Regions from separate parts of the Lysinibacillus sp. Y5S-8 genome, predicted to be linked through region 3. Evidence: a T-box and tRNA genes for the amino acid it is inferred to sense, from the RefSeq annotation. Region 3 holds a T-box; the other regions hold tRNA genes.
What was found. A T-box is a leader RNA that pairs with one kind of tRNA and senses whether it is charged. The one in region 3 lies ahead of ileS (isoleucine--tRNA ligase), so its partner is inferred to be a tRNA-Ile.
Positions count from the first base shown of each region.

Region 1: it encodes a tRNA-Ile, which carries the amino acid that the T-box ahead of ileS (isoleucine--tRNA ligase) is inferred to sense. The anticodon was not compared.
Region 2: it encodes a tRNA-Ile, which carries the amino acid that the T-box ahead of ileS (isoleucine--tRNA ligase) is inferred to sense. The anticodon was not compared.

Region 1 is NZ_CP145889.1:251,319-261,637, reverse strand. Features, by position in the region: gene V6670_RS01270 (hypothetical protein) at 1-87, opposite strand, end outside; one part of gene V6670_RS01265 (IS3 family transposase) at 155-428, shown strand; one part of gene V6670_RS01265 (IS3 family transposase) at 428-1,296, shown strand; gene V6670_RS01260 (hypothetical protein) at 1,252-1,539, opposite strand; gene V6670_RS01255 (nitric oxide synthase oxygenase) at 1,565-2,611, opposite strand; tRNA gene V6670_RS01250 (tRNA-Glu) at 2,930-3,001, opposite strand; tRNA gene V6670_RS01245 (tRNA-Asn) at 3,003-3,079, opposite strand; tRNA gene V6670_RS01240 (tRNA-Ile) at 3,087-3,160, opposite strand; tRNA gene V6670_RS01235 (tRNA-Gly) at 3,165-3,238, opposite strand; tRNA gene V6670_RS01230 (tRNA-Phe) at 3,245-3,320, opposite strand; tRNA gene V6670_RS01225 (tRNA-Ser) at 3,325-3,417, opposite strand; tRNA gene V6670_RS01220 (tRNA-Ala) at 3,431-3,506, opposite strand; tRNA gene V6670_RS01215 (tRNA-Pro) at 3,522-3,598, opposite strand; tRNA gene V6670_RS01210 (tRNA-Arg) at 3,614-3,690, opposite strand; tRNA gene V6670_RS01205 (tRNA-Lys) at 3,709-3,781, opposite strand; tRNA gene V6670_RS01200 (tRNA-Gln) at 3,796-3,870, opposite strand; tRNA gene V6670_RS01195 (tRNA-His) at 3,880-3,955, opposite strand; tRNA gene V6670_RS01190 (tRNA-Trp) at 4,003-4,076, opposite strand; tRNA gene V6670_RS01185 (tRNA-Tyr) at 4,081-4,164, opposite strand; tRNA gene V6670_RS01180 (tRNA-Thr) at 4,172-4,247, opposite strand; tRNA gene V6670_RS01175 (tRNA-Asp) at 4,257-4,332, opposite strand; tRNA gene V6670_RS01170 (tRNA-Met) at 4,336-4,410, opposite strand; tRNA gene V6670_RS01165 (tRNA-Val) at 4,437-4,512, opposite strand; rRNA gene rrf (5S ribosomal RNA) at 4,524-4,639, opposite strand; rRNA gene V6670_RS01155 (23S ribosomal RNA) at 4,706-7,633, opposite strand; rRNA gene V6670_RS01150 (16S ribosomal RNA) at 7,941-9,492, opposite strand; gene V6670_RS01145 (SLC13 family permease) at 9,903-10,319, opposite strand, start outside.
Region 2 is NZ_CP145889.1:3,616,101-3,626,419, forward strand. Features, by position in the region: gene V6670_RS17485 (isochorismate synthase) at 1-799, opposite strand, end outside; gene V6670_RS17490 (1,4-dihydroxy-2-naphthoate polyprenyltransferase) at 1,047-1,967, shown strand; gene V6670_RS17495 (dipeptidase) at 1,981-2,907, opposite strand; gene V6670_RS17500 (TraR/DksA C4-type zinc finger protein) at 2,955-3,404, opposite strand; gene V6670_RS17505 (MerR family transcriptional regulator) at 3,480-4,241, opposite strand; gene V6670_RS17510 (hypothetical protein) at 4,499-4,651, shown strand; gene V6670_RS17515 (hypothetical protein) at 4,833-4,964, shown strand; gene V6670_RS17520 (diaminopropionate ammonia-lyase) at 5,092-6,294, opposite strand; tRNA gene V6670_RS17525 (tRNA-Glu) at 6,555-6,626, opposite strand; tRNA gene V6670_RS17530 (tRNA-Ser) at 6,629-6,719, opposite strand; tRNA gene V6670_RS17535 (tRNA-Asn) at 6,729-6,805, opposite strand; tRNA gene V6670_RS17540 (tRNA-Ile) at 6,813-6,886, opposite strand; tRNA gene V6670_RS17545 (tRNA-Gly) at 6,888-6,961, opposite strand; tRNA gene V6670_RS17550 (tRNA-Phe) at 6,967-7,042, opposite strand; tRNA gene V6670_RS17555 (tRNA-Asp) at 7,100-7,175, opposite strand; tRNA gene V6670_RS17560 (tRNA-Met) at 7,179-7,253, opposite strand; tRNA gene V6670_RS17565 (tRNA-Ser) at 7,307-7,399, opposite strand; tRNA gene V6670_RS17570 (tRNA-Ile) at 7,415-7,491, opposite strand; tRNA gene V6670_RS17575 (tRNA-Met) at 7,499-7,572, opposite strand; tRNA gene V6670_RS17580 (tRNA-Ala) at 7,600-7,675, opposite strand; tRNA gene V6670_RS17585 (tRNA-Pro) at 7,692-7,768, opposite strand; tRNA gene V6670_RS17590 (tRNA-Arg) at 7,777-7,853, opposite strand; tRNA gene V6670_RS17595 (tRNA-Leu) at 7,862-7,950, opposite strand; tRNA gene V6670_RS17600 (tRNA-Gly) at 7,956-8,030, opposite strand; tRNA gene V6670_RS17605 (tRNA-Leu) at 8,066-8,150, opposite strand; tRNA gene V6670_RS17610 (tRNA-Lys) at 8,167-8,242, opposite strand; tRNA gene V6670_RS17615 (tRNA-Thr) at 8,250-8,325, opposite strand; tRNA gene V6670_RS17620 (tRNA-Val) at 8,329-8,404, opposite strand; rRNA gene rrf (5S ribosomal RNA) at 8,415-8,530, opposite strand; gene V6670_RS17630 (cysteine desulfurase family protein) at 8,850-9,920, opposite strand; gene nadB (L-aspartate oxidase) at 10,021-10,319, shown strand, end outside.
Region 3 is NZ_CP145889.1:1,000,921-1,011,239, forward strand. Features, by position in the region: gene V6670_RS04685 (RNA-binding protein) at 1-463, shown strand, start outside; gene V6670_RS04690 (DivIVA domain-containing protein) at 559-1,083, shown strand; T-box leader at 1,180-1,403, shown strand; gene ileS (isoleucine--tRNA ligase) at 1,515-4,283, shown strand; gene V6670_RS04700 (AraC family transcriptional regulator) at 4,388-5,584, opposite strand; gene V6670_RS04705 (hypothetical protein) at 5,788-6,123, shown strand; gene V6670_RS04710 (cation acetate symporter) at 6,148-7,716, shown strand; gene lspA (signal peptidase II) at 7,884-8,363, shown strand; gene V6670_RS04720 (RluA family pseudouridine synthase) at 8,360-9,271, shown strand; gene pyrR (bifunctional pyr operon transcriptional regulator/uracil phosphoribosyltransferase PyrR) at 9,513-10,058, shown strand; gene V6670_RS04730 (solute carrier family 23 protein) at 10,076-10,319, shown strand, end outside.

The DNA.
Region 1 (10,319 bases), 750 kb from region 3:
ATCCTCAGAAATTGCATGTGCCACAGCTAAATAAAGCTCTACTTCTTGTACAGAGACATCCCGCACTGACCTAAAAATATGAGACAAATAAAAACACCTTTCGTTGAAAAACGGGTATTGAATACCAAACAATCAACGTGGAGGTGTTTTTTCTATGGGTACAAGAGTAAGTTATCCAATTGAGATAAAAATGAAAGCGATTGAAATGAGGTTAGCTGGTGTGCCAGTGAAGGAAGTGCTTGAGCCATTAAATATTAAAAATCATACGCAACTAAAAGTGTGGATGAAATGGTATCGTGAAGGAGAGCATCAACGATTACAACAACCGGTTGGGAAACAGTATTCATTTGGTAAAGGTCCTGAATACGATACAGAGGAGGCACGTTTACAAGCTGAAATTCGTTTCTTAAAACAACAAATTGAAGTACTAAAAAAGTACAAAGAATTGGAGAGGAAGTGGTTGGACAAGCATTCGTAGACCTCGTAGAAGAATTAAAAGGAACCATGTCTATTCAAACTATTTGTGCACATATGGGCGTGGCGAGGGCTACCTATTACCGTTGGCGAAAACAACGTGGGATACTGTCCAATAAAGATAGTCGAGATCAAGCGATTGGTGAAGCTTGTGCAGCCCATAAATATCGTTATGGCTATCGTAAAATCGCTACTTTATTTCCAGAAATTGCAGAAAAAACGGTACAAAGAGTGATGCAAAAATATAATTGGTCTTGTCGTGTCAAAGTAAAAAAGCGTAAACGTACCGGTCAACCAGCGGACATAGCAGACAATACATTAGCCCGTGATTTTAAGGCAACAGCACCCCTCCAGAAGCTCGTAACCGATATTACTTACTTGCCTTTTGGTCAGTCGATGTTATATCTTTCAAGCATCATGGATTTATACAATGGTGAAATCATTGCCTATACAGTCGGTGATACACAAGATACAACGTTTATCTTAGATACGCTCGCTCAATTGAAGCAGCTGCCTGAGGATATCATTCTGCATAGCGATCAGGGCTCTGTGTATACGTCCTATGTTTATCAAGCAGCAGTAAAAGAAAAAGGAATTACCATGAGCATGTCCCGCAAAGGCACGCCCGCTGATAATTCCCCAATCGAAACGTTTCACTCCTCGCTAAAGTCCGAAACGTTCTATCTCGACGGAATACACAGCACGTCTAATGCTTGTGTGATTCGAATCGTCGAAGAATATATACACTATTATAACAATATCCGTATCCAAACGAAACTAAACAACCAGTCGCCGGTAAAATACCGTCAACTGGCAGTTTAAAAGGTGTTTTTTTACTGTCTCAAAAAAGGTAGTCAGTGCCTCCTTCGTATCTTTGCTAGCAAGCTTTTTTAAAAGGACAAGCAAAACCCATGGTGTGACCTGCCATAGTGTACCTTGATGCTCCACTAACTCAGCTAGCTCTGTATATTGCTCCTGTTCAATCAGCTGCGGGATTGCCGTTCCTCTACCATAAGGTGTCGTCAATTGTAACCACGGGATACTCGAAATTTGCTCATTCAACATAGCGTTTCGTCCTCTCCACAATCAGTTAATAGCATGGTTTTTGATAAAAATAATTGGGTGTATGATAAATATTGATATACGGCTTATGGAAAATATGAGTCGTTGCGGGCGAAAGTGGTGGGATTAGCCATGTCCAGTTGCCTGTAACGTCTCGTCCTGCTGATTCCTCTGCTTCTTCAAACAATTTAAACTGCTGAGCAGCTGTATGATGATCGACAATGCTCACGCCTTGTTCTTTAAAAGAATGAAGGACAGCAATATTAAGCTCCACTAATGCACGATCACGCCAAAGTGAAGCTTGCTTGGTTGTATCAAGATTAAAAACCTCCGCAATAGCTGGTAGCATATTATAACGGTCATGATCTGCTAAATTACGTGCACCGATTTCTGTCCCCATATACCAGCCATTAAAGGGTGCCGCTTGAAAATCAATGCCTGCCATTTGAAAACGCATACTTGAAATAATGGGTACAGCATACCATTTCATTCCTAATTTCTCTACATCCACTGACTCTGGATGACGAATTGGCACCTCTAAAATATATTCTACAGGAATTGTAAACAGCTGCGGAGCTCGCTCATCTACTTGTATAACAAGAGGTAACACATCGAATGGTGTCCTCTCACTTTTCCAACCTAACGATTCACATACTTTAGTAAAAGCAATAGAATGTGCATCACCTATAACGCCAGCTTCCGTTTCATAGCCTGCATAACGAATTAGCTGATGATTCCATATACGCACTCTGTTCGAAGCAAATACTGTTATTGTTGGACGGATCTTTCCACTATTTGTTGCATAATCGATATGCTCCAGTAGTTTTTGAAAAATATCCTGTTCATCTAAAACGGCACGTGCATCTACTACATGCAATGATTGCCAAAACAGACGACCAATACATTTGTTACTATTACGCCACGCCACCCGTGCACCAAAAGCTACCTCCTCTGTTGTTGGGTCGTACTCACCTGCATTCTTAATCTGTTGTAATCTATTCGCTAACCAACGTTCTGATTCATCTTGTTCTGTCTGATATAAACTTAAAAATTGCTGGATCTCCTGTATATTCATTTCGATTCCTCCACTTATCCTCATATTAGAGGAACAAAACGACAAGCACCACGAAAATAGCCATAAAAAAACATACATATTGCATATATGAAATAGTTTGTTCAAATTTACAATGAATCGAATCATGGTTAGAAAATATTGTGAATGAAGAAGGAAAAGTAGTGGGAAACATCTTATTAGAAAGGAGAAACAAAATATTAGTCATGTAAAAAAGCTACTGAACCATTGATAGCGGATTCGTAGCTTTCACTCTTTACTACTATGTCATTTATTGATAAAAGAAAAAGCATGTAACACATATTTGTGCTACATGCTTGATGACCCGTACGGGATTCGAACCCGTGTTACCGCCGTGAAAGGGCGGTGTCTTAACCACTTGACCAACGGGCCGTGGCTCCGAAGGCAGGACTCGAACCTGCGACAACCTGATTAACAGTCAGGTGCTACTACCAACTGAGCTACTTCGGAATAATGATGGGCCTAAATGGACTCGAACCATCGACCTCACGCTTATCAGGCGTGCGCTCTAACCAGCTGAGCTATAGGCCCATTTTGGAGCGGGTGATGAGAATCGAACTCACGACATCAGCTTGGAAGGCTGAGGTTTTACCATTAAACTACACCCGCAAATAATGGTGGGTCAGGACGGAATCGAACCGCCGACACTTAGAGCTTCAATCTAATGCTCTACCAACTGAGCTACTGACCCAAAATGGAGGAGGTAGAGGGATTCGAACCCCCGCGCGGTGTTACCCGCCTGTCGGTTTTCAAGACCGATCCCTTCAGCCAGACTTGGGTATACCTCCAAAAATATTGAACTGGTGGAGCCTAGCGGGATCGAACCGCTGACCTCCTGCGTGCAAGGCAGGCGCTCTCCCAGCTGAGCTAAGGCCCCATTTAACATAAAAAATGGTCGGAATGACAGGATTCGAACCTACGACCCCTTGGTCCCAAACCAAGTGCTCTACCAAGCTGAGCTACATTCCGAAAACATAAATTTATTGGCGCGCCCGACAGGAGTCGAACCCATAACCTTCTGATCCGTAGTCAGACGCTCTATCCAATTGAGCTACGGGCGCAATATTCATTAAAAACGATGAGCCATGAAGGACTCGAACCTTCGACCCTCTGATTAAAAGTCAGATGCTCTACCAACTGAGCTAATGGCTCGTAAAAAAGAAAAATGGCTGGGGTACTAGGATTCGAACCTAGGCATGACGGAATCAAAATCCGTTGCCTTACCGCTTGGCTATACCCCAATTTGAAAATGGGGCGACTGATGGGAATCGAACCCACGAATGTCGGAACCACAATCCGATGCGTTAACCACTTCGCCACAATCGCCACTATATAAATTATAACAGCTGTATATGAACGAGTACCTCAATACCTGGCAGGGGCAGTAGGAATCGAACCCACACCAAAGGTTTTGGAGACCTCTATTCTACCGTTGAACTATGCCCCTAAAATGGTGGAGGGGGACGGATTCGAACCGCCGAACCCTAAGGAGCGGATTTACAGTCCGCCGCGTTTAGCCACTTCGCTACCCCTCCAAGGGAATGGTGCCGGCGATAGGAGTCGAACCCACGACCTACTGATTACAAGTCAGTTGCTCTACCAACTGAGCTACACCGGCAAAAAAAAATGGCGGTCCCGACCGGGATCGAACCGGCGATCTCCTGCGTGACAGGCAGGCATGTTAACCGCTACACCACGGGACCATTTGGTTGCGGGGGCTGGATTTGAACCAACGACCTTCGGGTTATGAGCCCGACGAGCTACCACTGCTCCACCCCGCGATAATACTATACTGTTGTATAAATAATGGTGGAGGATGACGGGCTCGAACCGCCGACCCTCTGCTTGTAAGGCAGATGCTCTCCCAGCTGAGCTAATCCTCCACGAAAAATAAGCGAAGCGATGTCCTACTCTCACAGGGGGAAGCCCCCAACTACCATCGGCGCTAAAGAGCTTAACTTCCGTGTTCGGTATGGGAACGGGTGTGGCCTCTTTGCCATCATCACTTCACTTATTCAGTTGAAAGAGTTGTTCTTTCAAAACTGGATAAACGTGCATTGAATGTTTCAAACGTTTTTGGTTAAGTCCTCGATCGATTAGTATTCGTCAGCTCCATGTGTCACCACACTTCCACCTCGAACCTATCTACCTCATCGTCTTTGAGGGATCTTACTTACTTGCGTAATGGGAAATCTCATCTTGAGGGGGGCTTCATGCTTAGATGCTTTCAGCACTTATCCCGTCCACACATAGCTACCCAGCGATGCCTTTGGCAAGACAACTGGTACACCAGCGGTGTGTCCATCCCGGTCCTCTCGTACTAAGGACAGCTCCTCTCAAATTTCCTACGCCCACGACGGATAGGGACCGAACTGTCTCACGACGTTCTGAACCCAGCTCGCGTACCGCTTTAATGGGCGAACAGCCCAACCCTTGGGACCGACTACAGCCCCAGGATGCGATGAGCCGACATCGAGGTGCCAAACCTCCCCGTCGATGTGGACTCTTGGGGGAGATAAGCCTGTTATCCCCGGGGTAGCTTTTATCCGTTGAGCGATGGCCCTTCCATGCGGAACCACCGGATCACTAAGCCCGTCTTTCGACCCTGCTCGACTTGTAGGTCTCGCAGTCAAGCTCCCTTGTGCCTTTACACTCTACGAATGATTTCCAACCATTCTGAGGGAACCTTTGGGCGCCTCCGTTACCTTTTAGGAGGCGACCGCCCCAGTCAAACTGTCCGCCTGACACTGTCTCCTGCCCCGCTAAGGGGCATGGGTTAGAATTTCAATACAACCAGGGTAGTATCCCACCGACGCCTCCTTCGAAGCTGGCGCTCCGAGATCTCTGGCTCCTACCTATCCTGTACAAGTTGTACCAAAATTCAATATCAGGCTACAGTAAAGCTCCACGGGGTCTTTCCGTCCTGTCGCGGGTAACCTGCATCTTCACAGGTACTATAATTTCACCGAGTCTCTCGTTGAGACAGTGCCCAGATCGTTACGCCTTTCGTGCGGGTCGGAACTTACCCGACAAGGAATTTCGCTACCTTAGGACCGTTATAGTTACGGCCGCCGTTTACTGGGGCTTCAATTCGCAGCTTCGCTTGCGCTAACCACTCCTCTTAACCTTCCAGCACCGGGCAGGCGTCAGCCCCTATACGTCACCTTACGGTTTTGCAGAGACCTGTGTTTTTGCTAAACAGTCGCCTGGGCCTATTCACTGCGGCTCTCATGCGCTTGCACGCTCAAGAGCACCCCTTCTCCCGAAGTTACGGGGTCATTTTGCCGAGTTCCTTAACGAGAGTTCTCTCGCACACCTTAGGATTCTCTCCTCGACTACCTGTGTCGGTTTGCGGTACGGGCACCTCTCACCTCGATAGAGGCTTTTCTTGGCAGTGTGAAATCAGGAACTTCGTCCATACGGACTCGCCATCACAGCTCAACGTTACAGTGTGCGGATTTGCCTACACACACGCCTTACTGCTTGGACGCGCATAACCAACAGCGCGCTTACCCTATCCTACTGCGTCCCCCCATTTCTCAAACGGTGAGGAGGTGGTACAGGAATATCAACCTGTTGTCCATCGCCTACGCCTATCGGCCTCGGCTTAGGTCCCGACTAACCCTGAGCGGACGAGCCTTCCTCAGGAAACCTTAGTCATACGGTGGACGGGATTCTCACCCGTCTTTCGCTACTCATACCGGCATTCTCACTTCTAAGCGCTCCACCAGTCCTTCCGGTCTGACTTCAACGCACTTAGAACGCTCTCCTACCACTGACATCGTAGATGTCAATCCACAGCTTCGGTGAATCGTTTAGCCCCGATACATTTTCGGCGCAGCGTCACTCGACCAGTGAGCTATTACGCACTCTTTAAATGATGGCTGCTTCTAAGCCAACATCCTGGTTGTCTGTGCAACGCCACATCCTTTTCCACTTAACGATTACTTTGGGACCTTAGCTGGTGGTCTGGGCTGTTTCCCTTTTGACTACGGATCTTATCACTCGCAGTCTGACTCCCGTGTATAAATATCTGGCATTCGGAGTTTGTCTGAATTCGGTAAACCGGGATGGCCCCCTAGTCCAAACAGTGCTCTACCTCCAGTATTCTCATCACGAGGCTAGCCCTAAAGCTATTTCGGAGAGAACCAGCTATCTCCAAGTTCGATTGGAATTTCTCCGCTACCCACACCTCATCCCCGCACTTTTCAACGTGCGTGGGTTCGGGCCTCCAGTAAGTGTTACCTTACCTTCACCCTGGACATGGGTAGATCACCTGGTTTCGGGTCTACGACCACGTACTATTTCGCCCTATTCAGACTCGCTTTCGCTGCGGCTCCGCCTTCTAAAGCTTAACCTCGCACGTAATCGTAACTCGCCGGTTCATTCTACAAAAGGCACGCTATCACCCATTAACGGGCTCTAACTACTTGTAGGCACACGGTTTCAGGATCTCTTTCACTCCCCTTCCGGGGTGCTTTTCACCTTTCCCTCACGGTACTGGTTCACTATCGGTCACTAGGTAGTATTTAGCCTTGGGAGATGGTCCTCCCGGATTCCGACGGAATTTCACGTGTTCCGCCGTACTCAGGATCCACTCAGGAGAGAACGAACTTTCGACTACAGGGCTTTTACCTGCTCTGGCGGACCTTTCCAAGTCGCTTCATCTAACTCGCTCTTTTGTAACTCCGTATTGAGTGTCCTACAACCCCAAGAGGCAAGCCTCTTGGTTTGGGCTCTTCCCGTTTCGCTCGCCGCTACTCAGGGAATCGATTTTTCTTTCTCTTCCTCCAGGTACTTAGATGTTTCAGTTCCCTGGGTCTGCCTTCAAGACGCTATGTATTCACGTCAAGATACTACGCGATTAAACGTAGTGGGTTCCCCCATTCGGAAATCTCCGGATCAAAGCTCACTTACAGCTCCCCGAAGCATATCGGTGTTAGTGCCGTCCTTCTTCGGCTCCTAGTGCCAAGGCATTCGCCGTGCGCCCTTAATAACTTAACCTAACAGCTTTCAATACACATCACATTTCGTTGTCAGCTTCACTCGTTCAATCAGTCACGTACTCAAGTACGCTCCTTCATTCACTCGATTGCTTCCTAGAACTGCTCGTGTCTTGAAACCTTTTAATGTTATTAAGCCTATAAAAAAACTTAAAAAATAAATGTGTTTGTTACAATTTCAATGTCGTTTTATCCAGTTTTCAAAGAACAAGTTTTGAAGATTTTCATTCAAGAAGAATGAACCTTCAAAACTGAACGCAAAACGTAATCTTACAAACCCTAGGTTTGTATTCCGAAATAATCCTTAGAAAGGAGGTGATCCAGCCGCACCTTCCGATACGGCTACCTTGTTACGACTTCACCCCAATCATCTATCCCACCTTCGGCGGCTGGCTCCAAAAGGTTACCTCACCGACTTCGGGTGTTACAAACTCTCGTGGTGTGACGGGCGGTGTGTACAAGGCCCGGGAACGTATTCACCGCGGCATGCTGATCCGCGATTACTAGCGATTCCGGCTTCATGTAGGCGAGTTGCAGCCTACAATCCGAACTGAGAACGACTTTATCGGATTAGCTCCCTCTCGCGAGTTGGCAACCGTTTGTATCGTCCATTGTAGCACGTGTGTAGCCCAGGTCATAAGGGGCATGATGATTTGACGTCATCCCCACCTTCCTCCGGTTTGTCACCGGCAGTCACCTTAGAGTGCCCAACTAAATGATGGCAACTAAGATCAAGGGTTGCGCTCGTTGCGGGACTTAACCCAACATCTCACGACACGAGCTGACGACAACCATGCACCACCTGTCACCGTTGCCCCCGAAGGGGAAACTATATCTCTACAGTGGTCAACGGGATGTCAAGACCTGGTAAGGTTCTTCGCGTTGCTTCGAATTAAACCACATGCTCCACCGCTTGTGCGGGCCCCCGTCAATTCCTTTGAGTTTCAGTCTTGCGACCGTACTCCCCAGGCGGAGTGCTTAATGCGTTAGCTGCAGCACTAAGGGGCGGAAACCCCCTAACACTTAGCACTCATCGTTTACGGCGTGGACTACCAGGGTATCTAATCCTGTTTGCTCCCCACGCTTTCGCGCCTCAGTGTCAGTTACAGACCAGATAGTCGCCTTCGCCACTGGTGTTCCTCCAAATCTCTACGCATTTCACCGCTACACTTGGAATTCCACTATCCTCTTCTGCACTCAAGTCTCCCAGTTTCCAATGACCCTCCACGGTTGAGCCGTGGGCTTTCACATCAGACTTAAGAAACCACCTGCGCGCGCTTTACGCCCAATAATTCCGGACAACGCTTGCCACCTACGTATTACCGCGGCTGCTGGCACGTAGTTAGCCGTGGCTTTCTAATAAGGTACCGTCAAGGTACAGCCAGTTACTACTGTACTTGTTCTTCCCTTACAACAGAGTTTTACGAACCGAAATCCTTCTTCACTCACGCGGCGTTGCTCCATCAGGCTTTCGCCCATTGTGGAAGATTCCCTACTGCTGCCTCCCGTAGGAGTCTGGGCCGTGTCTCAGTCCCAGTGTGGCCGATCACCCTCTCAGGTCGGCTACGCATCGTCGCCTTGGTGAGCCGTTACCTCACCAACTAGCTAATGCGCCGCGGGCCCATCCTATAGCGACAGCCGAAACCGTCTTTCAGTGTTTCACCATGAGGTGAAACAGATTATTCGGTATTAGCCCCGGTTTCCCGGAGTTATCCCAAACTATAGGGTAGGTTGCCCACGTGTTACTCACCCGTCCGCCGCTAACGTCGAAGGAGCAAGCTCCTTCTCTGTTCGCTCGACTTGCATGTATTAGGCACGCCGCCAGCGTTCGTCCTGAGCCAGGATCAAACTCTCCATAAAAGAAATTTGAATAGCTCAAATTGTTTTGCTGGCATCATTTTGATGTCCAAAATTTTGTTTCGTTCACTAACCGAAGTTAGTTACTGAAAACTTTATTGATTACGTTTTGCTTGTTCAGTTTTCAAGGTTCATGTTTTGCTTTATTTTAGCGTGTCACCGTGGCGACTTGTATAATACTACACTCTTATTTTTAAAAGGTCAACACTTTTCATGAAAAAAATTTAACTTTTTTCTTGGTAATGAAAAACTTCCTATATATATATCCGTAAAAATAATGACAACCTAAAATTCAATTTTCACAAGTGAGCGCCATGTTATACCGCTATCTAAAAAAGAATTTTATCATACTTTTCGATAAAAAATAATAGATCTTTATATAAAATAAAAAACTCGGTATAGAAACCGAGTTTTTAAAACGGGAAAAAGAATGGGATGGCAATCATCATAACGATAAACATAACAATTTGTAATGGTACCCCTATTCTTACAAAATCCATAAATTTGTAGCCCCCCGCCGTCATTACTAGCGCATTCGTAGGAGAAGCAATTGGCGTAGCAAATGCCATACTTGCCGCAACTGCTACTGCAATCATAAATGTTGTAGGACTAACTTCCATAGCAATAGCTGCACTCATTGCAATGGGCGCGAACAATACAGCAGTTGCCGTATTACTTATAAATTGACCAAATATAGCTGTTAAAATATAAACACCAATGAGCACGCCATAGGGTCCAAAATCACCCAGGGCATTAATAATACCATCCGATAAGATGGTCATGCCTCCAGTTTTTTCTAACGCCGTCGCCATTGGCAACATTGCAGCCAC
Region 2 (10,319 bases), 2.1 Mb from region 3:
CAAGGCGTTCAGGTGATGCACCAAAAAACAATAAATCTTTATGCTCTAAACCGAATAAATAGCTTTCTGGCTGCTCATGAATAATTTGAGAGAGTACTTGTGGTGCAGATACATCCTCTTTAAATTGCAATGCAAGTGAGCGTGCAATAACTACTTTATCCGCTTTTTTCTGTTTGATTAATGCTGTCACTTGGTCAATCGAGGCTAAATAAGGTTCCTTATAGGGTTCGAAATAATTTGTGATATCAGGTTTTGTATACGTTTTCACTTCTTTAACCTGGGCTGCATGAATTAAATGATCTCGCTCTTTTCTCAATACTTCTAGCTGATCTTCAGCCTGATGATTTTGTGTCAACAGATGAATACTCACGTATGCTTTATCATCACGAATCACAAGTTGAAATGTTGCTAATGCAAAATAAGCCTCAGGAAAATCCGTCCATTCTCCATCAACATTATTTTGCGGATCAAATGTAAAACCACCAAACAAAATAGGCTGTAACTCACTTTGTCCTTTTGGACAGTTTTTCGTTAAGTTTTTCCATTCTGCTTCCACAGCATCGAAACGTTCATGTTGAGCATTGTTTTGAATAGTATGAGCATGTCCTAGCCCAACTAATGTCATTGTTTTTTCTCTATTTTGCCAATAAAATCGTTCACCTTTATAACACTCTTCGCCTGCTGCATAGAACGCCAGTGCAGATAAGCGACTTACTTCAATTGTTTCCATATAAAAATGAAGGCTTTGGCCCAAAGAGTCCACTTCTACCTCTGTGGATTGGTACCACTTCTGTTGCATGAAAATTACCTCCGTTGCTGCAATGTTCATAATCAATGATGATTAAAATACATCATTTTTTTGGTTGGCAACACTGTTATTCGTACTGTTGCTAATCATTCTTATTTATTTTCAGTTCATAAATGCATGTTCTATTGTATCATTTTTTTTCATTAAACAGTATGTAATAAGCTGTGAACCTACCCATTTTCTCATTCTTCGTTTAAAATAAGGAGAGTCGACAACATTTGAAGGAGAGAAAGACCTTATGACCAAAGTCATTGAAGCTGATAGGGGTTTGAAAGTTTGGTGGCATTTAACACGTCCACATACTTTAACCGCTTCATTTGTTCCCGTATTTCTTGGGACAGCAATTGCTCTAGCAATTGAAAAAGAAACAATTGATTTTGGACTATTTTTTGCTATGCTCATTGCAAGTATGCTTATTCAAGCAGCAACGAATATGTTCAATGAATATTATGATTACAAATTAGGATTAGATAACGAGCATTCTGTCGGAATTGGCGGAACGATTGTCCGTCATGGTGTACAGCCGAAAACAATTATGTTGATTGCGTTAAGCTTCTATGCCATTGCTATGCTTCTTGGCATTTACATATGTGCCTCAACATCTTGGTGGTTAGCAGCTGTAGGGCTTGTTTGTATGCTTATTGGTTTCTTATATACAGGTGGACCTTATCCAATCGCCTATTCCCCATTTGGAGAAATTGTTTCTGGGGCAGTAATGGGCATGGGCATTGTGTTAATCGCCTTCTATATTCAAACGCTTACAGTGACACTCGATGCTGTATTGCTGTCTGTGCCAAGCATGATTTTAGTCGGTGCTATTATGTTATCGAACAATATCCGTGATATTGTTGGCGATACAGAAGGTGGACGAAAAACATTGGCTATTTTAGTAGGACGCGATAATGCGATTTCTGTGTTATCTGGCTTTTTTATCGTCTCGTATTTATGGGTAATCGCCCTTGTAGCAGTTGATGGCATTACTTTTTGGGCATTAATTATTTTCCTAAGTATTCCAAAACCATTACGTGCTATTCAAATTTTCCGAGACAAAAAAGAAGCCAAAGAAGTAATGCCTGCGATGAAATATACAGCACAAACGAATACATTCTTCGGCTTCCTATTAGGAATCGGTTTATTAATTTATTATTTCTTTTATTAAAAATGTGGCAGCCTTAACGGGTTGCTGCTTTTTTTATATAACGTCTGAAATTTTGACTTGCGATACCATGCACTTCTTCGGCTGAAAAACGTGAGCGTAGTGCCTCTACTAAATTTTGTGCTTCTCCTGCATGCGCTAAGCCTTTGACAGTCCTATCAATCCCATCGAAATCTGAACCTAATCCTATGTGCTCGACACCTACTAATTTTGCTAAATGCTCCACATGATCCACTAAATGTTCTAGTGTTGCATCTTTACCAATGAAGGGTGGGAAGTAAACTACATGGATATGTCCCCCATGTTCTACAAGCGCCTTTGCTTGGGCATCCGTTAAATTACGTGGGTGGTCACATAGTGCACGTGCATTACTATGACTTGCAAGAATATGCTTCGCTAAAGGCAACACGTCCCAAAAGCTTTGTTCATTCAGATGAGAGACATCAATAATAAGATCTCGCTCATTTAGTAATTGTATAACTTCTTGACCAAACGGCTTCAATCCTAGACTTGCATCCTGTTCAGCTCCATGTGCAACAGCATTTTCTTCATTCCATGTTAAGCCCACTAATTTTACACCAGCATCTAGTACGGCTGTCAGTTTTGTTAAATCATCACCAATGGCATTGCAGCCCTCTAAGCTTAAAATAGCTCCTATCTCATGTGGAGCTATTCGGTCTAACTGCGCCCAATCTGTTATATGCACCATGCCCTCTGTTTGTAAAACATGGGTATGAAATGCTTCAATTTGGCGCATGACCTCAAGAAATTGCAGATTTTGTGGGATTTCTGGGTCAATAAAGATGGCGAATACTTGAGCCTCTATTTGCCCTAATTGCAGTCTTTTTTGATTGGTATGAAGACGCTCATCCTCTGCAAAATTTGCCGTTTCAAGAGTTGTTAATTTTAAAAGCGCATCACAATGTAAATCAATAATCTTCATATCCTCACCTCTACAGCTATTATACTGCTTTCACGAGGAAAAACTGACTAAATTTTATCTTGCGGTGTATCGGAAGAGCCAAATTCCTCAAGTTCAATAAAATCATCAGATCTTGGTGTTGAAGATAGTACATCTTCTTCCACTGGTCGTAAATTTTCTTCTTTCTGTTCTGCATGCTCCACACATGTCAGAGCTTGTGGCATAGCCTCTAAACGTCCTAATGGAATGTCTTCACCACAGACCACACATTTACCATATGTTCCGTCTGCCATTGCTTGAAGAGCTTTTTTAATTTCCTCCGCATTGTCGCCAAGATGCTCATCCATAGCCATTTCTGTTAGCTGATCCGTTAAATCACTCGCATTATCAGCAGGATGATTATCATAATTAGATAGCTCTGTCGCTTGGGGACGCTCTGATTCCTCTAATCGTTGTTCAATTTCTTGCAATTCTTGCTCTAGTTGTCTTTTTAATTGTTGCATTACTTGTTGATCCAAAAAAATCTCCTCCTCATGCCTTCATTTTTTCCTAATTTACGATTTCTAAAACATGTCAGCATAAGGAAGACCTATTTATTTACTCGTGTAAGCTATAATTGCATCATGTAAAAATTGTGCAGTTCCCATTGTACCTCGCTCATCATAATAAGCCGTAAATCGTTCGTCAGCTATATACATTTGTGCAAGTCCTGCATGGGCCTCTTGAGAATATTCATTCCATGTATAGCTTAGCCAGCGTTTATGCAATTCTGCCACTTCCATCGCAATGTCACTTGTAGGATTCCCAAGCTCCATAGCCTCTGCTAACCGCTCAAACATTTGCTGTTCTAGCTCTTGCATCGCCTGATATTGTTGCTCTGTCATATTCATAAGCTTAGCATTCGAAGCATCCACTGTGCCTTCTCCATATTTCGCACGAATTTCTTGTCCGTATTGCTTTTCATTATCTTCGATTAACCTTTCTTTAAAACCTTTAAATTTTTCTTCATTGGACATCGGTTGTTCCCCCTCAATGGATTGTATTGTTTTTTCTACCGTCTGTAAGATTGTTACAAGCTGTTCCTGGCGTTGAAGCAAAGCTGCTCTATGTGTTTTTAGCGCCTCTGCATGTTGAAAATTTGGCGCCTTAATAATCGCTTGAATCGTCGCAAGTTTCATATCTAATGCACGATAAAATAAAATCTGCTGTAGCATATCGACCTCCAATTGGCCATAGAATCGATACCCTGCCTCATTTGTTCTGGCTGGCTTCAGCAACCCAATTTCATCATAATAACGCAATGTTCTCGTGCTAACACCCGACAATTGAGCAAGCTCCTGAATGGAATATTCCATGTGCTCACCTCCTCTAATGCTACTGTAAACTTTGACGCAACGTTAAGGTCAAGACAAAATAAAAAATATTAATCGAACTATAATCATCCTTTCAGAATATATAATTCCATAAAAATCTATAATCCGAGTTTTTATAAGCCGATATGAATAATAAATAATTCACAGGAACGTGATAGGATGAAGTGTCCAAATTGTCACCATGAGAATCATACAAGACAAGTACTAACTACTTTACCTTCTCCATCCCTCTTTACAGTATGCTTGACCAATTTGAAGGATGGATTGCTAAGCCACTTTCAGCAAATGAAGTTCATGCTGTTGCGAATGTTTATGAAAACAGTCAACTATCTATTATTGAAACAGAATCCATTAACGAAGCAGACGCTATACTAGCTGGTCAATTCGTGTAAGCATTCCGTCTGTATTATGAGATGGCACTCAATGAGGGTGATTTTTATTGGATTGCTGATATGCTTACACCTAGCAGTTCAGCTTATCAAGAATTAGAGAAATATAGTAATGAAATTGCATATTACTTCTATTTAAAACAACGGGGTATTAGATGTACAATTTTCAAATGGTCAATACTATGTGGATATGAACGAAACGGGTGATTTTTATGATGCACAAGAAAATTATCAATTCTATGATTGCTATAAGACCTATACTGTTACAATAGATGATTATGGTGCTTTTAATATTGCCCATATTACTATTCACTAATAAGGTCTTTTACAATCGTAAAATAAGCAAGGAAAAAATAAACTATCGCGAGATACTCTTATTTCGCAATAGTTCGTTTCTTCTGCATTGTTTTGGTAGTTTAAAAATGATCCAGCTATCTTACTGTTCATTGATTCGCATATTTCCCATGCCACACTATGTGATGATAATTCTTTTTATCTGTGTCACCCTCTGTATTAATAAACAACACCCTCGCATGTTCGTCTAGCTGTAGGTCGAGTATTAAATCTTTGTAGTGTTCATTAGTCATTAATTCATAAAAGCAACCAAACGGAGCCGCTCCTGATTCTCCTGCTATAATACGTGAGTCTGAAGCCAATGGATTTGCAAGAACGCGCATTCCTGTTGCTGCTATTTCTTCTTCACAGGAGATGCTTATTTTTATATGGGCTTTTAAGAGTCGCCAAGCCTGTGGATTAGGTTCACCGCAAGCAAGGCCCGCCATTATGGTTTTCATCTCTCCACCAACAGTTACATATTGCTCAGTACCTGCCTTAAAGCTCTCATAATAACAATTAGCAACATGTGGCTCAACTAACACAAATGTAATATCCTGCTCATAATATTGTTGTAAAAAAGCTACTACTGCCCCTGCAAATGACCCAACACCAGCTTGTAAAAATACATGTGTCGGAGCTTGCTGCATCTGTTCAACGATTTCATGTACAAGTGTTGTGTAGCCTTGCATAATCCATAATGGTATTTCTTCGTAGCCATCCCACATCGTATCCTGAATCAGGACCCAGCCATTTTCTTGTGCTAGCTGCGAGGTATAACGCACGGTTTCATCATAATTCATTGTCGTTATTTCAGCATAGGCTCCTTCTTTTTTAATATGCTGTAAACGTTCATCGGCACTGCCAGCTGGCATATATATTCGCGCTTGATACCCCAGTTCACGAGCCGCCCATGCCACACCACGACCATGGTTACCATCTGTTGTTGAAATAAAGGTTAAATTACCTATCTGCGCTTTTACTTCTGATGATTTTAATTGTTCAAACGATAGTTCCTCTATATTTTTCTGGAGTCTATTGGCAACATACTGCGCAATTGCATAAACTCCGCCTAATACTTTAAATGCGTTTAAGCCAAATCGATAGGATTCGTCTTTTACCAAGATTTTTTCTATACCCATCCATGAAGCAAGTGAATCAAGATGATGGAGAGGTGTCTTTTCAAATTGCTCATATGTACGTAGAAATTGCCCCACTTTCTTTACTTGTTCCAATGTAAAATATGGCAGTAAAGCTGTTCCGTCATTTGCTTTATCCAGCTGATTGTGCACCCACTTTAATTTTTCATTCATTCCTATCCCTCCTTTATCATTAGCTTAGTCCATCTAGCTTCAAAATACAAAATTATACAATACAGAACTTACATTTGTCTAAGTTCCTTGTTATGCGTTTATGATCCCCTACGGAAAAGGGAGAAAAATTTCTTAACTTCCTATATAATTAACAAGCCTTCACAGATTCGATGTTCTGTGAAGGCTTCATTTTTATAGTAACTATGTTATCAAATCAATTAAAAAGTGCAGTAGATGTAATTCATCTACTGCACTTAGTATGACCCGTACGGGATTCGAACCCGTGTTACCGCCGTGAAAGGGCGGTGTCTTAACCACTTGACCAACGGGCCAATGGCGGAGAAGGAGGGATTTGAACCCTCGCGCCGGTTACCCGACCTACACCCTTAGCAGGGGCGCCTCTTCAGCCTCTTGAGTACTTCCCCACATAAAAATGGCTCCGAAGGCAGGACTCGAACCTGCGACAACCTGATTAACAGTCAGGTGCTACTACCAACTGAGCTACTTCGGAATAATGATGGGCCTAAATGGACTCGAACCATCGACCTCACGCTTATCAGGCGTGCGCTCTAACCAGCTGAGCTATAGGCCCTTGGAGCGGGTGATGGGAATCGAACCCACGACATCAGCTTGGAAGGCTGAGGTTTTACCATTAAACTACACCCGCATAAATGGTGGGTCAGGACGGAATCGAACCGCCGACACTTAGAGCTTCAATCTAATGCTCTACCAACTGAGCTACTGACCCATTTCGTCCATGCTAAGCTTATTTTCTTTTGCTTATCATATCTTCTTATGAAAATAATGGCGGTCCCGACCGGGATCGAACCGGCGATCTCCTGCGTGACAGGCAGGCATGTTAACCGCTACACCACGGGACCATTTGGTTGCGGGGGCCGGATTTGAACCAACGACCTTCGGGTTATGAGCCCGACGAGCTACCACTGCTCCACCCCGCGATAATTTTATACTGTTTCGAGTTTTTAAAGCACCATTTATAAAGATTTAAAACTGGAGGAGGTAGAGGGATTCGAACCCCCGCGCGGTGTTACCCGCCTGTCGGTTTTCAAGACCGATCCCTTCAGCCAGACTTGGGTATACCTCCGTTGCATTATATAAATGGTGGACCTTGCAGGACTCGAACCTGCGACCGGACGGTTATGAGCCGTCTGCTCTAACCAACTGAGCTAAAGGTCCTTTAAGATGGCGGCAGAGGGGATCGAACCCCCGACCTTACGGGTATGAACCGTACGCTCTAGCCAGCTGAGCTACGCCGCCAGGATCTTTATACTGGTTAATTTATTATGGTGGAGCCTAGCGGGATCGAACCGCTGACCTCCTGCGTGCAAGGCAGGCGCTCTCCCAGCTGAGCTAAGGCCCCATAATTTCTTTGGAAATGGTCGGGAAGACAGGATTCGAACCTGCGACCCCTTGGTCCCAAACCAAGTGCTCTACCAAGCTGAGCTACTTCCCGTTCTTTTTTGGCGCGCCCGACAGGAGTCGAACCCATAACCTTCTGATCCGTAGTCAGACGCTCTATCCAATTGAGCTACGGGCGCATTAAAAATGGTGCCGAGGACCGGAATCGAACCGGTACGGTAGTCACCTACCGCAGGATTTTAAGTCCTGTGCGTCTGCCAGTTCCGCCACCCCGGCACATTTGGAGCGGAAGACGAGGTTCGAACTCGCGACCCCCACCTTGGCAAGGTGGTGTTCTACCACTGAACTACTTCCGCATGTGCATAAGTTTTTTTATCTGGCAATGAAATAATGGTGCGGGTGAAGGGAGTCGAACCCCCACGCCTTGCGGCGCTAGATCCTAAGTCTAGTGCGTCTGCCAATTCCGCCACACCCGCTTATTATTATTAAAAATGGTGAGCCATGAAGGACTCGAACCTTCGACCCTCTGATTAAAAGTCAGATGCTCTACCAACTGAGCTAATGGCTCTAAAAAATGGTGCCGGCTATAGGAATCGAACCCACGACCTACTGATTACAAGTCAGTTGCTCTACCTGCTGAGCTAAACCGGCATATGGTGGAGGATGACGGGCTCGAACCGCCGACCCTCTGCTTGTAAGGCAGATGCTCTCCCAGCTGAGCTAATCCTCCTGGGTACTATGCCTAGCGACGTCCTACTCTCACAGGGGGAAGCCCCCAACTACCATCGGCGCTAAAGAGCTTAACTTCCGTGTTCGGTATGGGAACGGGTGTGACCTCTTTGCCATCATCACTAGACTTGCACTTGATTGTGCTGGCTTCTGCGTTCTTAGCAGAAGTTTCTTTATGTATCTTGTTTTGAAGTTGTTTACCTGTCCTTCAAGACAAGAATTATTGTATAACGTTTTCTCACATTGTGCAATACTTTTTTATAAAAAAAAGAAATTATTACTTTTTGAAGTTATTTTTGCTAAGTAAGAGAAAATATTGCCCTGCAAAATATTATAACAATTGTTGTTTCAAAAGAAAACAATTATTTTATTTCACCTATTTTCTTAGCTTATAATCTATTTCTAAACAAGGAAAGGGTATAGAAAACCCTTCACTTGTTGTTTCATTAAATAGTTAAAAGCTCTTGTTTCAATCTTAGAATTTCTTCAAATGTTGTGGAAGCTCCAAAAGATAGTCTAAAAAATTGGCGTGCTGCTTCCAAAGAGTAACCCATTGATAAAATAGCTTTCGTTCCAGATTCACTATGAATATCACATGCACTACCCGTCGAAATACAGATTCCTGCCTCATTTAACTTTAAAAGAACATATTGCCCCTCTATTTTATCCATCATTACGCCACAAATATTAGGCAATTGTTGGTTACATTCTATTAATTGGCATGTTTCAGGCAAATTGTTCTTCAAAAATCTTCTTAAAGTCTCATAATGTTGTCTTTCATATTGATAGTTTTCAATTGCTGCCGCAAAGGCTACAATTGCTGGTGTATCTAATGTGCCTCCTCTTAAACCCCTCTCATGAGTTACACCCGGTGTTAAGGCAGGTACTCGGAGCGCAGGATTCAGATAGACAGCACCACACCCCTTTGGCCCACCTATTTTATGAGCTGAGATTGTAATGGCATCTACTCCACTTGGTATAGCGAGCTTCCCAAATGATTGTACACAGTCAATATGACTGAAAACATCAGATTTTTTAGCCATCTCTATTATTTTCTCTACAGGCTGAATAGCGCCAATTTCAGAATTGACATGTTGAATTGTAATCAAAGCCGTATCTTTGCGGATTGCTTGCTGTAATTGTTCAAGGTCAATCCATCCATCCATCTGTAAAGGCAATTTTGTCACTATAAAACCCATTTTCTCAAGCGTATTCAACGCTGCATGCACAGACGTATGCTCAGCTTGAGATGAAATAATGTGTTTTCCTTTTTTAGAGGCCAGCGCTAATGACAAGATAGCCAGGATATTTCCTTCTGTCCCGCTCCCTGTAAAAATAATACCGTCACTATTTACGCCTAAAGCAGTGGCTACAACCTCTCTTGATTGCTGGACAAAATAATAGGCTTGTCCTCCTAAATCATGAAGACTTGCACTATTTCCATAATAACGCTGTGCTACCTCTACATAAGCTGCAAGAGCCTCCTTCGTCATCGGTGATGTCGCAGCATAATCCATATAAATCATTGTCTTCTCCCTCTCTAGTTCATCAAGTCTTGTTTTCTTTTTTATTTTATGTAAAGATAAGTGTCAAGACAACTGTAAAGAGGGTATAACTATGGATGTAAAGACAGATGTCCTTATAATCGGCAGTGGAATTGCTGCACTTCAAGCTGCTTTACTGCTCGAAGAACATTTTCAAGTACAAATTGTTACAAAATCATCTCTTTATATGAGTAGTTCTTATCGTGCACAAGGTGGCATCGCTGCTGTTACAAGTGAGAAAGATCATATTGAACACCACATTGCTGATACATTGAAAGCTGGAGAATATCATCACGAGAAAAAACATGTTACTACACTCATAGAAGATGGCACTAAAATCATGCAGAAATATTTAAAGACTGGTCTCCCTAT
Region 3 (10,319 bases):
GGCCTTGTTATCATTAGGCTTGAATCGTGGTAAATTTGGTGATATACGTGTCAATGAGCAGCAGGTGCAATTTGTAGTAGCACAGGAGGTAGCAGATTATGTTCGTTTGCATTTAACGGGTATTGGTAAAGTCAAGGTACATGTTGAATCTTTAAAGCAAGACGAGCCACTTCTCTTCAATGAGGATGAGTGGTTTGAGGAATCTCATACTGTTTCATCCATGCGTTTAGATGTGATTATCGCTACCATTTTAAATGTGTCACGTCAAAAGGCACAAGCTTTGATTACTGGGAATAAAGTACGTGTCAATTGGACAGAGCGAGATACAGTTGCCTTTGAATTACAAGAAGGGGATATTTTATCGATACGAGGGAGCGGTCGTGTGAAAATTATTATGACAGAAGGCCGTACAAAAAAGGATAAAATCCGTCTGCAAATCGGTCGATTGGCCCAAAAAAGCTGAAAGTGAAGTAAATTTCATTAATTTTTACTGCTAAGTTGTCGGAACAATTGTATAATAGAAATTACGAATGTACATGTAAAGGAGAGAAGGATTGTATGCCATTATCACCTATTGATATACATAATAAGGAGTTTACAAAAGCTTTCAGAGGTTATGCTGAAGATGAAGTAAATGAATTTTTAGACCAAATCATTAAAGACTACGAAATTTTGTTACGTGAAAAAAAAGAGGTTGATAAGCAATTAGAGATGGCCTTAGAACAGGCGAGGCATTTTAGCTCCTTAGAAGAAACTTTGCAGAAGTCCATTGTTGTTGCACAAGAAGCGGCTGATGAAGTGCGAAGAAATTCACAAAAAGAGGCTAAACTCATTGTAAAAGAGGCTGAGAAAAATGCTGATCGAATTGTCAATGATGCTTTAACAAAAGCTCGTAAGGTGACGATTGAAATTGATGAGCTTAAAAAACAATCTAAAGTATTCCGTAATCGTTTCAAGATGCTTGTTGAGGCACAGCTTGATTTGCTTAATGCTGATGACTGGGATCATTTGCTTCAATATGATATTGATTTAACAGAAATTCAAGCATCTGTTGAGGAAGCACAGGAATCTGAAGAGATGTAACTTTTCTTTTTAATGGTTGCACTCGACAAATGAAACTTGACGCCATTGTTTGAATTTCATATACTTTGTAATAGTAATTATTTTGAAAAGATATGCATACAGGCAGAGACGAAGACAGTATTTGTTAGGCGTAGTTAAGCGATTTGGGGACAGTGAGAGCCCAAACATGCAACTAACATTGAATATCACTTCTGAGCTAAATAGCTGAAAAAAGTAGGTTATTTCGTGATGCACGACGTTAACGTGCTTGAAAGAGGTAGTGCAATATTTTTGTGCTACAAGTAGGGTGGTACCGCGAGTAGAAGCTTCTCGTCCCTTAGTGGGATTGAGGGCTTTTTTTATTTGTTCGCGAATTGTTTGAGTTGCGTTTGCCAATAACTGTCCTAGAAGTAATTGTCTATATGCTTGGGTAAAATAAAGGAGGAATTTTAATGGTTGAATACAAAGATACGTTATTAATGCCAAAAACAGATTTCCCAATGCGTGGGAATCTACCGGCGAATGAGCCAAAAACGCAAGAAAAATGGAATGACATGGATATTAACAAATTACAGATGGAACGTACTGCCGATCGTCCAGAATATGTTCTACATGATGGTCCTCCCTATGCAAATGGTGATATCCACATCGGCCATGCCTTAAATAAAGTATTGAAGGATATGATTACACGTCATCGTTCAATGACTGGCTACCATGTGAATTATATTCCAGGCTGGGATACGCACGGTCTACCAATTGAACAAGCACTGACAAACAAAGGTGTAAAGCGTAAAGAAATGTCAGTAGCAGCATTCCGCCAACTTTGTGAAGAGTATGCATATGAGCAAATTGATAATCAACGTGCCCAATTCCGTCGTCTAGGCATTCGTGGTGATTGGGAAAACCCTTATATTACATTAAAGCCTGAATTTGAAGCACGTCAAATTGAAGTGTTCGGTAAAATGGCTGAAAAGGGTTACATTTATAAAGGCTTAAAACCAGTTTATTGGTCACCATCTTCTGAATCTGCTTTAGCAGAAGCTGAAATTGAATATAAGGACATCAAATCACCATCAATCTATGTTAGCTTTGCTATTAAAGATGCGAAAGGTATTGTACCAGCAGATGCTAAATTTATTATTTGGACAACAACACCTTGGACATTACCAGCAAACCTAGGCATTTCTTTAAATCCTGAATTTATGTATGTTGTAGTTGCTGTAGCTAATAAAAAATTCATCATTGCCAAAGAATTATTAACATCAGTAGCGAATGCCCTTGGATGGGAAGACTATGAGGTTGTTCAAGAAGTAAAAGGGGAAGCACTTGATCGTCTTGTAGCGCAGCATCCATTTTATGATCGTGAATCTCTTATTATGGTAGGAGAACACGTAACTGCTGAAGCGGGTACAGGTTGTGTTCATACAGCTCCCGGACACGGGGAAGACGATTATCATATTGGTAAACAATATGGTTTAGGCATTCTTAGCCCTCTTGATAATAGCGGCTGTTATACAGATGAAGCACCTGGCTTTGAAGGCGTGTTTTATAATGATGCCAACAAACTTGTAACAGAAAAACTAAAAGAAGTAGATGCATTAGAAAAACTTGACTTCTTTACGCACTCTTATCCACATGACTGGCGTACGAAAAAACCTGTTATTTATCGTGCGACACCACAATGGTTTGCCTCTGTTGAAGCATTCCGTGGTGAGTTGTTAGAAGCTGTAAAAGCTACAGCATTTACACCAGCTTGGGGAGAAACTCGTCTTTATAATATGATTCGTGATCGTGGAGACTGGGTTATTTCACGTCAACGTGCTTGGGGTGTGCCGATTCCAATTTTCTACGCAGAAAACGGAGAGCCAATTATTACACCTGAAACAATTAGCCATATCTCAGCATTATTCCGTGAGCATGGATCGAATATTTGGTTCCAAAAAACAACAAAAGAATTATTACCAGAGGGCTTTACACATCCAGGTAGCCCGAACGGCGAATTCACAAAAGAAAATGATATTATGGACGTCTGGTTCGATTCAGGTTCATCCCACCAAGGTGTACTTGTAGAGCGCGGCATGAAATATCCAGCTGATTTATACTTAGAAGGCTCTGACCAGCATCGTGGTTGGTTTAACTCATCTCTTATTACATCTGTTGCTATTAATGGCTATGCACCATATAAAGGACTATTAACACATGGTTTTGTTCTTGATGGCGAAGGACGTAAAATGAGTAAATCATTAGGAAATGTGATCATTCCACAAAAAGTAATGGATCAGTATGGAGCAGATATTCTTCGTCTATGGGTTGCTTCTGTTGACTATACAGCGGATGTACGAATTTCGATGGATATGTTAAAGCAAGTATCAGAGGTGTACCGTAAAATTCGTAATACATTCCGCTTCTTACACGGCAATATCGCTGATTTCGATCCAAAGAAAGATCGTGTTGCCTATGCAGAGCTTCGTGAGATGGATCAATATGTCTATATGCGTTTACAGGATGTCTTACAAACTGTTCGTGCAGCATATGATCGTTATGATTTCGCTGCTGTTTATCACATCGTCAATAATTTTGTCGCAGTCGAGTTATCTTCATTCTATTTAGATATTGCAAAAGATATTGTCTATATCGAAGGTCACGACAATAAAGATCGTCGAGCGATGCAAACAGTTATTTACGATACATTAATGACATTGGTTAAAATCATGACACCAATCATCCCTCATACAACAGATGAAATGTGGTCTTATCTACATGCCCAAGGTATTGTAGAGGAAGTTTCTGTTCAATTAACGGACTTCCCAGAGGTAGATGTACAAGAGAATTTTGAAAGCCTACGTACAAAATGGGAAAATATTATTGATGTACGTGACGATATCTTAAAAGCATTAGAGGAAGCTCGTAATGCTAAAACAATAGGTAAATCACTAGAAGCAAAAGTAACAGTATATGCCAAAGAGGATGTTGTAGCTTTATTGAATGATGTGAACATTGACTTTGCACAGCTTTCAATCGTTTCTGCTTTTGAAGTAGCTACTATTGATGAGGCGCCTGCTGAAGCTTTAGCACTTGAGCATGTATCCATTGTAGTTGAGAAGGCAACAGGGGAGAAATGTGAGCGTTGCTGGTCAATTTCTGAAACAGTTGGTGCAAATGAGGCACATCCTACAGTTTGTGCGCGCTGTGCAGAAGTTGTAGAAAAATATTACGTTTAACGGAAATGAATAATAAGAATCTGCATTTCTATTGTAGATCATACGCAAGTCTCCTTGATGGGGGCTTGCTTTTTTTCATGGAGGTTTTGCAGATTCTTGTTAGATTATTTAAATAAAATTTCTGTCGTATTGCGATAGTCGGTTGGAGAGATTCCTACATATTTTTTAAAGGTTAAACTATAGTAATTAGGTGTATTAAAGCCACAGGTGGAGGAGATCTTTTCTACGGTATAGTCGTACTTCCGTAGAAAGGGTAAGCTCTTGATGAGGCGTGTAAAGGCGACATAGTCAACGAAATTGCGACCAGTCTCTTTTTTAAATAGCCTGCTAAAATGTGTGGGACTAAAGCTTATATATTTTGCAACATCACGAACGGTCAATTGCTCATCATAATGTTCTTCAATATAATGAATGGCCTTTTGAAGCTGCACATGCTTTGTTAAATCTTCATAATATCTGATATGAATATTATCTATAGGTGGTTTTCTACGTGCTTTTCGTGCTTGACTATAGGACTCCTTTACGTGCATTGCGTCCTGAAACACTCCTCCAACCCCCATGAAAAGATGGATACAATAGTCCTTTTTAAGTGTCTCGATGACCTCCAATAGACATAATTCGCCTGCTGTCCAATGTTTAAAAGAGTTATACTCAGTCGGAATTCTCATGAGAAGTAATAAGTAGCGTTCGAAATGTAAAAAAGATAAGGGTGCTTTATTGGCAAAATGCTGACGAAAAACATTTGTAATGTTACTGCTTGCGTCATGAGGAATAGCATCACTATCGATATAGCCCTGAATTAAGAACACAATATTAGGAATACAATTTGTTGATAAAAATGATGCAGATTGAATGATTTCTTGTTCATTATCAATTTCGCCACGTATAAGACGTTTCAAAAATGCTTCTCTGAACGGAGAGGTATGATGCTGGGACACTTGTTGTGATAGCTCAAGCATTGTGAGTGTACTTGCTTTCTTGTCCTGATAGGATGTGTACAGTTTTTTTACGATTCGTAAAAATTTTGATTTCTGTAATGGTTTTATGAGAAGTGCAGGTAAAACTAATTCAATTGCTATACCAGTCGAGTAGGTGAGGTGTTCTGTAACAATTGGGACAATTATACTATTAGGATAATTTCTTTTTAATCGATTAATCTTCACCCAATCAAATAACCGATTGACCTCATAGACAATAATGACTTCATCTTCTCGCTTTGGCACTTTACACTCCTCCAAAGCATTTGGTAAAACCTCTTTTAACCATTCACTCATTTGCTGTTTATCAAATGAGCTTTCCATATACCATACCACCTTTAAAATGCTACCAGCCTCCTACGAATGAAAAGATAAAAATATTTTAACTTAAAATAGCAATTATTTGTACTAATACAGCAAAATTTTATATCTATATTGTGGTTGAAATAGAATAAAATAATTGTAGTGAATAATAGTTTGAAATTTCAGATAATTATTCGATGATATGACAAAGGGGGAGTTAGCTTATGGCGGAAGTAGGCAGTCATGATTATGACTACGTGGAGGCAGGAACAATTGATGTGAAAGATCTACCGCCTCTAGATGCAACAACAAATAAAATTATGAAGGATGAATTTACAACAGGTTTAGGCTTAACGGTATTTTACTTTATTTTGATTTTTAGTATTCCTGTTATGAATTGGTTTGCTCCAGCATTTGCATTTAAGAAAATATGGGGCGGTATGACAGTCACATGGTTTGTGACAACGATTGTCATGATGGCTATGGCTTTTATTATTGCGTATGTGCATACGGCCATGTATGAGAAGCGTTTAAAAAAATACGATATAGCAAATAAGTAGGTGAGACAAAGGGGGAAGTGTTGAATGATGGAAGCTCTTTTAGAACCAAAGATGTTAATGACCGTTGCGTTAATGGGAACGATTGTCTACATTACGTATTTAACAAAGAGAAATGCAACAGCTTCGGATTTCTTTGTAGGTGGCCGAAGCTTTGGATGGTTTACAAATGGTTCTGCCATTGGCGGGGATTATTTAAGTGCAGCAACATTTCTTGGAATAGCTGGTTTAACATTTCAACTAGGTTATGATGGTGCTTATTATGCTTTTTGTTTCTCTATTGGATTAACATTATTAGCTATTTTCGTAGCGGGCCCTTTAAGAAGATTTGGTGCATTTACGGTTGCTGATTTTTTAGGTTATCGTTTTCATAGTAGCAGGGCTCGACTCGTAGCGGTTGCAGTCGTTTTAGCCATCTCAGGCTTTTATGCGGCTCCTCAATTATTAGGTGCTGCTCAAATATTAAGTATGTTTTTTGGTACTTCCTATGAATTTGGCATTATCTTTACATGTGTTGTCATGGTTTTTTATGTAGGGATAGGTGGAATGAAAGGTACGACAATCAACCAAGCTTTGGAGCTGTGGATTCGTCTTGGCGCATTTATTGTGATGTTAATTGCTGCAGTTTATGGTGGTTTGCATTACGATAAAATTTTAGCTGCCATCCATTCATTCAGTGGCCCTATTACAGGAACTTCTCCGTATGCCTTAGATGGTAATGATGTGAATTTTGATGGTGCCGCTTGGACAGGCACAGGCTTTTATTTCCCAACATTTTGGCAAACTATTAGTATGACCATTGGTTTAGCCTTAGGGACAATTGGGCTTCCCCATATATTATTACGCTTTTATACAAACCCAAGTGCTAAAGCAGCACGTAAATCTGCGCTTATGGCTATTGGTATTGCTAGTACGTTTTTCTTATTAGCTGTTTATTTAGGTGTTGTAGGCCGATCTATTTTCATTTCGGGAACAGCTAGTGAGGAGGTAATGCGCGATTTAGTATTAGGTGGGAATAACATGGTCATTCCGACGACAGCCCTTGCGCTAGGTGGTAAATGGTTACTTGGTTTAGTAATTGCAGGTGCATTTGCAGCTATTTTCTCTAATCTTTCAGGGCTATTTATTACAAGCTCTGGCGCATTAGCCCATGATTTATATGCCAATATTATGAAAAAGGATATAACACAAAAACAACGTGTTGTTGCTGGTAAAGTGGCCATTGTATTATTAGGGATTTTATATGGAGCACTTGGTTTACTTGTCAAGGATGCATCCATTGGTCATTTAGTGGCGCTCGCCTTTACGGTTGCAGCCAGTACATTCACGCCAATCTTTATTCTCGGTATTTGGTGGAGGGGCATGACAGAGAAGGGTGCCATTGCAGGATTGCTCATTGGTCTTGGCGTGTCAATGTGGATGATCTTTTTACCAGGAACATTACCAAGTTTCTTGCAGTTTAAAATACCAGGTATTGTGACAGTACCGGTTGGCTTCTTATCTGTTATTATCGTGTCACTACTAGATCGTAAAGTTCCGGCTGATGTCAATGATTTCATGAAGCGAGTGCATTCGAAAGAATCTGAAACCGTTTAACTCAATAAGTCAGAGCTATTTCTATTGCTTAAAAAGTGAATAGAAATAGCTTTTTTATATTCTTGAAGGAGATTGGGCATCCGCCATATTTTGATGTGATATTAGTTATTGTGATGGGTGCTGTTATGGTAGAATAGGTAAGATGTTGAGTGAACGGAGGAATGACTGTGTATAAATATTATGGATTGGCTGCTTTTGTCGTTTTATTAGATCAATGGACAAAATGGCTAATTGTGAAAAATATGGAGTATGCTGAACGCATTGCTGTGTGGGACCCATGGTTTGGCATTTTATCTCATCGTAATAGAGGTGCAGCATGGGGGATGCTAGAAGGGCAAATGTGGTTGTTTAGTATCGTGACAGTTGCTGTCATTTGTGCCATTCTCTACTTTTATCATAAAGAGGCAAAAGGAAAGCCCGTTTTTCAAGTGGGTTTAATGCTATTACTTGGTGGCGCATTAGGAAACTTTATTGATCGTCTTTTTAGAGGAGAAGTGGTCGATTTTGTTGATGTTTTAATTCCAATTATTAATTATGACTTCCCTATTTTTAATGTGGCAGATGCTGCATTAACTATAGCTGTCGTTGTACTTATGATTGGTTTGATTATGGAAGATAAAAAAGAAAAGAAACAGGTGAAACAATGACGCAAGTAACATATACAATCGAAGAACAGCAGCAAGGAGAGCGCATTGATAAAGCACTTTCAAGCTTACAATCAGAGTGGTCACGTACACAAATTGGGAACTGGGTTAATGATGGGATTATCAAAGTGAATGGCGATGCTGTAAAAGCAAAATATAAAGTAAAAGCTGGTGATATCATCATGATTGATGTACCAGAAGTAGAAATTCTAGATGTAATAGCCGAAAAATTAGATTTGGATATTGTTTATGAGGATGCAGATGTCCTTGTTGTCAATAAACCAAAGGGGATGGTCGTTCATCCAGCACCAGGCCATATGTCAGGTACATTGGTAAATGGTTTAATGTATCAATGTAAGGATTTATCAGGTATTAATGGTGTGATGCGACCTGGTATTGTCCATCGTATTGATAAAGATACATCAGGTCTATTAATGGTGGCTAAAAATGATACAGCCCATGAATCGTTAGTGAATCAGTTAGTGAATAAAACGGTGACACGTAAATATATTGCTCTTGTACATGGACATATTGCTCATGATAAGGGGACAATTGATGCACCGATTGGTCGCGATCAAAAGGATCGTCAAAAACAGGCAGTCGTTGATAACGGTAAACATGCGGTGACACACTTCCAAGTTGTGGAGCGTTTTGGTGATTATACACTAGTAGAATGTCGTTTAGAAACGGGACGTACACACCAAATTCGTGTGCATATGAATTATATCGGCTTCCCACTAGTGGGAGATCCAAAATATGGTCCGAAAAAGACAATAGACTTTGGTGGACAAGTTTTACATGCTGCAACTTTAGGATTTGATCATCCTTCTTCTGGTGAATATTTGGAGTTTGAAACACCACTTCCAGTTGATTATGAGCAATTATTAAGTGATTTACGAAATAGGCATTGACGAATAAGAAAAGAAAGTCTATACTAACCACAGTGAATGAACAAACATAACTAAATATTCACCTTTAATAGCAGTCCAGAGAGGCTGAGAAGGGACATGTGATAGTGTTGCAAAAATTTGTGCTGCAAATTTTTCGACATGCTTTTTTCGACACGTATACAACCCCTCTCAGGCTATTCGCCTCGAGAGGTTTTTTTATGTACACATGGCCGACACTAGAGTAGAGAGAGGAGGAACGGATATGGCACAAAATGAATTATTAGATGGCCCATCAATGACACGGGCACTAACACGTATTGCCCATGAAATTATTGAACGCAACAAAGGAATCGATGAATGTATTTTAGTTGGCATTAAAACAAGAGGTGCTTTTCTAGCCAAACGTTTGGCACAACGAATTGAAAAAATTGAAGGTAAACCTATTCGTACAGGGGAAATTGATATTACGCTATACAGAGACGATTTAACAACCAAACATGAAAACGAACAAGCACATGTAGAACAAGTTGATATTGAGTATGTCGTGAAAAATCAAAAAATCATTTTAGTAGACGATGTACTTTATACAGGACGAACAGTACGTGCAGCACTGGATGCTGTAATGGATTTGGGGAGACCTGCTCAAATTCAACTAGCCGTGCTAGTGGATAGAGGGCATCGAGAGTTGCCAATTAGAGCAGACTATGTAGGGAAGAATGTTCCGACTTCTGGCTCTGAGCGCATCATTGTCAACTTACAAGAAGTAGATGGAGAAGATTGCGTCATTATTTATAAAGAAGACGAATAATAAAGTGAGGAAACAATATGTCAAATGCAGTTTTAGATATTAAGGATAAACCAACTCCACTTCAGCTTGTGACATTAAGTTTCCAGCATATGTTTGCGATGTTTGGATCAACAATTTTAGTGCCACAGTTAGTAGGACTTAGTCCAGCGATTGCTCTTTTAACAAGCGGGATTGCAACATTATTCTTCCTATTAATTACGAAATTTCAAGTACCAGCCTATCTAGGGTCGTCCTTCGCCTTTATAGCACCAATCATACTTG